2 linked regions of the Congzhengia minquanensis genome follow. The protein of the gene in region 1 binds, or shares a complex with, the protein of each later gene. Links are inferred from orthologs where the notes say so. Each region holds a gene or a part of one and is shown in the gene's direction. Other genes may lie near its edges.

What was found.
Region 2: the proteins of uvrA (region 1) and mfd are in contact, whole or in part, in a crystal structure (PDB 4DFC), measured with the Escherichia coli proteins. The link is inferred for Congzhengia minquanensis from one-to-one orthologs.

What each region holds. Positions count from the first base shown.
Region 1 is NZ_JACRSU010000001.1:331,801-335,500, reverse strand. The notes cover bases 137-3,521. They hold uvrA (excinuclease ABC subunit UvrA), read left to right. Parts: upstream 137-477; coding sequence 478-3,321; downstream 3,322-3,521. Other genes in these bases: ispD (2-C-methyl-D-erythritol 4-phosphate cytidylyltransferase), read left to right, coding at 3,365-3,521; H8698_RS01620 (hypothetical protein), read left to right, coding at 137-463. Also shown: more of H8698_RS01620, read left to right, coding at 1-136; more of ispD, read left to right, coding at 3,522-3,700. UniProt on the Escherichia coli protein: The UvrABC repair system catalyzes the recognition and processing of DNA lesions. UvrA is an ATPase and a DNA-binding protein. A damage recognition complex composed of 2 UvrA and 2 UvrB subunits scans DNA for abnormalities.
Region 2 is NZ_JACRSU010000001.1:574,502-578,740, reverse strand. What follows is about bases 1-3,924. They hold mfd (transcription-repair coupling factor), read left to right. Parts: upstream 1-400; coding sequence 401-3,724; downstream 3,725-3,924. Other genes in these bases: H8698_RS02650 (peptidylprolyl isomerase), read left to right, coding at 3,768-3,924; pth (aminoacyl-tRNA hydrolase), read left to right, coding at 1-400. Also shown: more of H8698_RS02650, read left to right, coding at 3,925-4,239. UniProt on the Escherichia coli protein: Couples transcription and DNA repair by recognizing RNA polymerase (RNAP) stalled at DNA lesions. Mediates ATP-dependent release of RNAP and its truncated transcript from the DNA, and recruitment of nucleotide excision repair machinery to the damaged site.

The sequences.
Region 1 (3,700 bases):
GGATATGGCCCAGTCCGATGCGGAGGTGGAACTCACCGCTGTCATAAACAAGCACCGCAGGGTAGAGCGGGAAACGCTGAAAATTGCCGGGAGCGGCACGCCCGTGGCGGAGGTTGAGGCGTCAGGCGGCAAAGCTGTTCGCGCCACAGCCTATAAAACGGACGGAAGCGAGCTGCTTCACTTTGAAAGGGAACAGAACACCGCCGGCACTGTGACAGATGCAGTGACTGCAATATCGCTGGACCTGGCAAAACCGGGTGATGCGCCAAAACTGGTGAACGTTACGGTAAACACGTCAACCGACACAGCGGTTAAAGATGCGGACATAAGCCCTCCGGAGCAGTTTTACGACCTTTCTGCACTGGACGGGGAGGAAAAACAGAAGCTTGCAGAAAGTGTGAATCAGCGGCTAACCGGCGTGTTTACGCGGGCCGCGCTGGGATTTTTCATGTTTAGAAGATAAGGGGACAGGAATTTATGCAGGACAAAATGATTTATATAAAAGGTGCTAAGGAACACAATTTAAAGAATGTGGATTTAAAAATTCCCAGGGACAAATTTGTGGTGTTCACGGGGATTTCCGGCTCGGGAAAGTCTTCTTTGGCTTTTGACACGCTGTATGCTGAGGGGCAGAGACGGTATGTGGAGTCTCTTTCGTCTTACGCGCGTCAATTTTTAGGGCAGATGGAAAAGCCCGAGGTGGAATATATTGAGGGGCTGTCGCCGGCCATCAGCATAGACCAGAAGACCACGGCAAAAAATCCTCGCTCAACGGTAGGGACCGTTACGGAAATTTACGACTATTTAAGACTGTTATACGCCCGGGTGGGCATTCCGCATTGCCCAAAGTGCGGGAAAGAGATTAAAAAGCAAACCATTGACCAGATTGTAGACCGCATTATGGAATTGCCGGAAAAAACGAAGTTTCAGATTTTGGCGCCGGTAATCCGCGGCAAAAAGGGCGAGCACGCAAAGCTGTTTGAAGACGCTAAGAAAAACGGATTTGTCCGGGTGCGGGTCGATGGGCTGGTGTATGACGTTGCAGAAGAGATTAAGCTGGAAAAGAACAAAAAGCATACCATTGAAATTGTGATTGACCGGCTGGTTATGAAAGAAGGCATAGAGCAAAGACTGACAGATTCCATTGAAACCGCGTCAGGACTGGCATCCGGCACGGTGATTGTGGACGTTATCGGCGGCAGCGAAATGACATTTTCGCAAAACTACGCCTGCGACGACTGTGGCATCAGCATGGAGGAGCTTTCTCCCCGAATGTTTTCGTTTAACAACCCATTGGGAGCCTGCCCCTGCTGCTCAGGTATCGGCAGCATGATGAAGGTTTCGCCGGAACTGATTTTAGACCCCGAGCGCACGTTAAACGAGGGCGGGATTATGGCCTCTGGCTGGGGCTCAGCTGACAGCGAGGACAGCATGGCCCACATGTATTACGAGGCGCTGGGAAAAAAATATGGCTTTGATTTCGATACAAAAATAAAGGATTTGAGCAAAGAGGCGGTAAACGCTATTCTTTACGGCACAAAGGGCGAACGGCTGGAACTGTTTTTAAAACGCTCCTACGGCACGTCCCACTATTTCGCGGCCTTTGAGGGTATTATTAATAACTTAGAACGCCGCTACCGCGAAACCAACAGCGATTTTATGAAGATGGAAATTGAAAAGATGATGCGCTTTAAGCTGTGCCCGGAGTGCGGCGGAAAAAGACTCAGGCCGGATGTTTTGGCGGTTACCGTGGGCGGAAAAAACATTGACGAGGTGACCCGCCTGCCTGTGGACAAGGCAAGGGATTTTTTTGCGGCGTTAACCCTGTCTGAGCGGGACATGAAAATTGCGGAGCGCGTGTTAAAAGAGATTAACGAGCGCATCAGCTTCCTTTGCGATGTGGGGCTGGAGTATTTAACCCTGTCCCGGTCGTCGGGCACGCTGTCCGGCGGCGAAGCGCAGCGAATTCGTTTGGCAACACAAATCGGTTCGGGGCTGATGGGTGTTCTGTATATCTTAGACGAGCCCTCAATCGGCCTGCACCAGCGGGATAACAATAAGCTGCTGGCAACGTTACGTCGGCTGACAGATTTGGGCAACACGCTGATTGTGGTGGAGCACGACGAAGACACCATGCTGGAAGCGGACTATATCGTAGACGTTGGCCCCGGCGCAGGCGTGCACGGAGGCCGCATTGTGGCCCAGGGCACGGCGGAGGAGATTATGGCCTGCGAAAACTCTGCAACAGGGCAGTATTTAAGCGGAAGAAAGCAAATTCCTGTGCCTGAAATGCGCAGGAAAGGAAACGGGAACGTGCTGAAGTTTTTAGGCTGTGCTGAAAACAATTTAAAAGATGTCGACGTTTCCATTCCATTGGGAACGTTCACCGCTGTTACCGGTGTGTCTGGTTCGGGGAAATCGTCTTTAGTGAACGAAATTATTAACAAATATCTTTCAAAAGAGTTAAACCGTGCCCACAGCCTGCCGGGCAAGTTTAAAAAGGCGGAGGGTGTGGAGAATTTGGATAAAATTATTGACATTGACCAGTCGCCCATCGGCAGAACGCCCCGGTCGAACCCCGCCACCTATACCGGTGTGTTTGGCGATATCCGAGAACTGTTTGCCGCAACAAATGAGGCAAAAATGCGGGGCTATAAATCCGGCAGGTTCAGCTTTAACGTAAAGGGCGGGCGGTGCGAGGCCTGCTCCGGCGACGGAATTATTAAAATTGAAATGCACTTTCTTCCTGACGTGTTTGTGCCCTGTGAGGTATGTAAAGGCAAACGCTATAACAGGGAAACACTGGAAGTGAAATATAAAGGCAAAAACATTTACGAGGTTTTGGATATGACGGTGGAGGAGGGGTTAGAGTTCTTTTCCAGTATCCCCAAAATCCAACGCAAGCTGCAAACTCTTTACGACGTGGGGCTTTCTTATGTGAAACTGGGACAGCCCTCCACACAGCTTTCCGGCGGCGAGGCACAGCGTGTTAAGCTGGCCACGGAGCTTTCCAAGCGGGGAACAGGCAAAACCCTTTACATCTTAGACGAGCCTACTACCGGCCTCCACACGGCAGACGTGCACCAGCTTTTGGAGGTTTTAGACAGGCTGGTGGAAAATGGAAACACCGTTTTGGTAATTGAGCATAACTTAGACGTGATTAAAACGGCGGACTATATCATCGACTTGGGTCCAGAGGGCGGGGACAAGGGCGGCACCATTGTTGCCACCGGAACGCCGGAGGAAATTATGAAATGTAAAAATTCTTATACGGGTCAGTTCTTAAAGCTTCATATTGATAAGAACAGGCGAATAAACTAAAGAGAAGCGGCATGTCCGTATGCGAATACTTGGAGGGCCTGTTATGAAAAAGAAAAAACAAAAACGGGATTATTTTGTCAGCTGTATTGTGGCGGCAGCAGGGGAAAGCCGCCGCATGGGAGAAAACGTGAACAAGCTGTTTTTAGAAATCGGCGGCGCTCCCGTTATTGCCCATACTCTGCTGGCGTTGCAGAACAGCGGGTTTATTGACGAAATTATTGTTGCGGCAAAAGAGGAGGACATGTTAGACATCTCGGACATTGCCGCAGACTTTGAAATTGACAAACTGAAAGCCATTGTGAAAGGCGGCGCGGTGCGGGCAGAGTCTGTTAAGGCGGCGATTGCGGAACTTTCGGAGGACTGCGACCTGATTGCCGTA
Region 2 (4,239 bases), 240 kb from region 1 along the record:
GGTAAAACCCCAGACCTTTGTAAACCTTTCAGGGGAAGCTTTAAGGGAAATTTGTTCCTACTACAAGGTTCCGGCGGAAAATGTGATTGTCATTCACGACGACGTGAGCCTTCCCTGTGGCAGGCTCAGAATTCGCAAAAAGGGCAGCGACGGCGGCCACAATGGAATTAAGTCTATCATCTACCAGCTTGCGTCCGACGAATTCACCAGAATTAAAATCGGCGTGGGCGCGCCGCCGGAAAATTATGACTTGCCAGACTGGGTTTTGGGCCGGTTTTCAAAAGAAGAGGTTTCCCATCTGTCAAAACTGGTGGATTGTGTGGTGGAGGAGGTCGTGCCCGAAATTATTAGAAGCGGTGCGGAAAGCGCAATGAACAACTATAACGGGAAGGTATTTTAAATGAATGTTTTTTTAGACGCCGCAAAGAAGCTTTGCGGCTTTTCGGATATTGGCAGGCTTTCAGGCAAAGAGGCGGTGAACGTGGTGGGATTAAATGCCCCTGCAAAAGCGCACTTTGCAGCAATGCTGTGCAAAGAATTTGGCCGCCAGGGCATTTTTATAACCGACAGCGACTACACTGCGAAAAAAATAGCCGAGGATTTTTTGTTCTACTTTCCCGATGGGGCATATTTTTATCCGTCGAAAGAGCTGGAGTTTTTTAAAGCCGACGCAAAAAGCCACGAGCTGCAAAACAAGCGGCTGGAAATTATTGAAAAGCTGGCAGGCGGCGCAAAAAATTCGGTCACAGTTATGTCCATCGACGCGGCGCTGCAGTTTACGGTGGACATTGCCGCATACCGCGAAAGCGCCCTCGTAGTTGCTGTTGGGGACGAACTTTTAGTCACAGAAATTTCAAAAAAACTTACCAACATGGGCTACACCAGAGAAGACATGGTGGAGGGCAAGGGACAGTTTTCCGTCCGCGGCGGCATTATAGACGTGTTTCCCCCGTCTGCCGAAAATCCGTTCCGAATTGAGCTGTTCGGCGACGAGGTGGACTCTATCCGCACCTTCGACGTGTTTACCCAGGTTTCTGTGGAAAATATTGAACATGCAAAAATCGGCCCGGCGGACGAATCGTTCCGCTCCAAGAATGCCGACACCTGTGTTTTGGAATATTTCGAAGACGACGCTTTTGTGTTTTTTAACGAGCCCCAGGCCATTTCAGAGCGGGTTGAGGGCTTAAACTGGGACATTGAAGAAACGGTGAAAGCCTTGGCAGAAAAGGACAAACACTTTCAGTTTCAGGAAAAATATATTCATAATTACTACGATGTGCTTCATGAACTGTTAAAGCATCCCTTTGTTGGGCTTTTGGAGCTTCCACGTTCAACGCAGGACTATCATCCCAAAGCAGAGGTGCATATAAATGCCGGAGAAATCGGCAAAGCGCCGACAGAGCGGGACAAATTCTATGAGGAATTGAACGAGTGGCTCAAAACCTATACCGTGGTATTTTCTGTGGACAAGGACAGACAGGCGGCCTTAGAGGGCGACCTTGCCGCTGCGGGATTTTCGGCAGTAAACGCAGAACACGGGCAGGCGGTGGCAGGCAAAATCAATCTGATGCCCGGCGGCCTAAAAAAAGGCTTTTATTATGAAGAAGCAAAGGTTGCCTTTTTTGGCGAAGAAGAAATCTTCGGGCGCAGCCCAAAGCGCAGGCTAAAGCGCAAAAAAATGGATTCTGCCAGCCGAATCCGGGATTTTAACGACTTAAACATCGGCGATTATGTGGTGCACCGCACCCACGGAATTGGCCAGTATATGGGGCTTGACACTTTAGAGGTGGAAGGCAAGCGGCACGACTATTTAAAAGTGAAATATAACGGGGACGATTTTCTCTATGTTCCCACCGACCAGTTAGACCTTTTGCAGAAATATGTGGGAAAAGACGGCGTTGTACGGTTAAACAAAATGGGCGGCGCAGACTTTGCCCGGCAGAAGAAAAAGGTGAAAGAGTCCACAGAAGAGCTGGCAAAAGAGCTGGTGGCGCTTTATTCCGCCCGGCAAAACGCAAAAGGCTTTGCCTTTTCGCCAGACAGCGAGTGGCAGAAGACCTTTGAAGAGGAGTTCCCCTATGTGGAAACCGACGACCAGCTTCGATCAATTGCAGAAGTGAAGCAGGACATGGAAAGCGTGCGCCCCATGGACCGGCTCCTTTGCGGCGACGTGGGCTACGGAAAAACGGAGGTTGCCCTGCGGGCCGCCTTTAAAGCAGTGATGGACTCGAAACAGGTGGCGATTTTAGCCCCCACCACAGTTTTGGTTATGCAGCACTTTAACACGTTTACAAACCGCATGAAAAAGTTCCCCGTAAAGGTGGCGGAGCTTTCCCGGTTTAAAACGAAAAAGGAGCAGGCACAAATTGTAAAACAGCTAAAGAGCGGCGAAATCGATATTGTTATCGGCACCCACAGGCTTTTGGCAAAGGACATTGAGTTTAAAAGCCTGGGGCTTTTGGTGGTGGACGAAGAACAGCGTTTCGGGGTGAAGCACAAAGAGCGCATTAAAGAAATGAAACACAATGTGGACGTGCTGACGCTTTCGGCAACGCCTATCCCCAGAACGTTGCACATGTCTATGATTAACATCCGCGACATGAGCGTTTTAACCGAGCCGCCGGAAAACCGGTTCCCCGTGCGCACTGTGGTAATGGAACAAAACGACGCGGTGACAAACGACGCCATTCGCAGGGAGCTTTCCCGGGGAGGCCAGGTTTACTATATTCACAACCGCATTTCTTCTATCGACTCCGTGGCAAGAAAACTGCAAAAGGCGTTTCCCGATGCAAAAATTTCTGTGGCTCACGGCGCAATGGAGGAAGAGCCCTTAGAGGAAATTATGATGGAAATGCTGGAGGGTGAAATTGACATCTTGGTGTGCACTACCATCATCGAAACGGGACTGGACATTCAAAACGTGAACACTATTATTATTGAAGACGCAAACAGGATGGGCCTTTCCCAGCTCTACCAGTTAAAGGGCAGGGTAGGCCGCACCAACCGGCGTGCCTTTGCCTATCTGCTCTACCGCCCCGACCGTGTGCTAAACGAAAACGCAACAAAACGGCTTCGCGCCATTAAAGAATTTACCGAGTTCGGCTCGGGCTTTAAAATTGCCATGCGCGATTTGGAAATTCGCGGCGCGGGCAACATTTTAGGCGCCCAGCAGCACGGCCATATGGACACGGTGGGCTACGATATGTACTGCGAGCTGCTTTCCCAGAGCGTAAGCGAGCTTTCAGGCATACCCCAGGAAGAGGACTGGCAGCCCGCAGTGGATATTAACGTGGAGGCCTACATTCCGCCCAGCTACATTAAAAACCACGCCCAGCGGTTAGATATTTATAAAAAAATTGCTTCCATTGAGAGCGACGGGGATAAACTGGACGTGGAGGGCGAAATCTGCGACCGGTTCGGCGACATGCCGGTCAGCGTGGCCGCGCTCGTAGCTGTTGCCGAAGTGAAATATATGGCAAAGAACTGCGGACTGAGCGAAATTACAGTGAAAGACGACAGCATTCTGTGCTATTTTAAAACGCAAATGGACTTGGAAGCCATTGCGGGGCTGGTGTCGGAATTTGGCAGCAAATTTTTTGTTTCAGCCGGCACAAAGCCCTATATGGTGTTGAAAATTGACAGGAAAAAAGAAGAAAATTTGCTTCTTTCTGTAAAAAATTTATTACAGAAATACAAGAAACTCTTGCATAGTAATGTTAAATAGTGTATAATACATTTATTACAATTAAACAAAGGAGTGTTTTTTGTTGAACGCATTAAAGGCAACAATTAAGTGGATTGCCGCAATCGTAATCATATGCGCGGTAGCGGTGTTCTTAGCAAGCATCAACGGTCTTTCCGTTTCGCGCAAAATCGCAACGGTGGGCGGTAATGATGTAACGGAGGCAGAGTATAAGTATTATTTAGAAATGATAAAAGACCAGATGATTTCAGAAGCCGGAGAAAACGCCGGGGACGATTACTGGAATTCTGATATTGACGGGAAAAAAGCATCTGAAGTGGCAAAAGAAAAGGCAATGGACGAGCTAATCCGCGTTGAAACCGCAGTTGTTAAAGCCAAGGAAGCGGGTGTGACATTAACCCAGGAGCAGGCTTCAAACGCACGCTCCATTGTGAATGCAGATGACGCTGCGACAAAGGAACAGCTGAAAGAATTAGAAAAGAAAACTGGTGCGGACAAGTATCAAATTGCGGACATTATGGAAAAGACATTTTTAT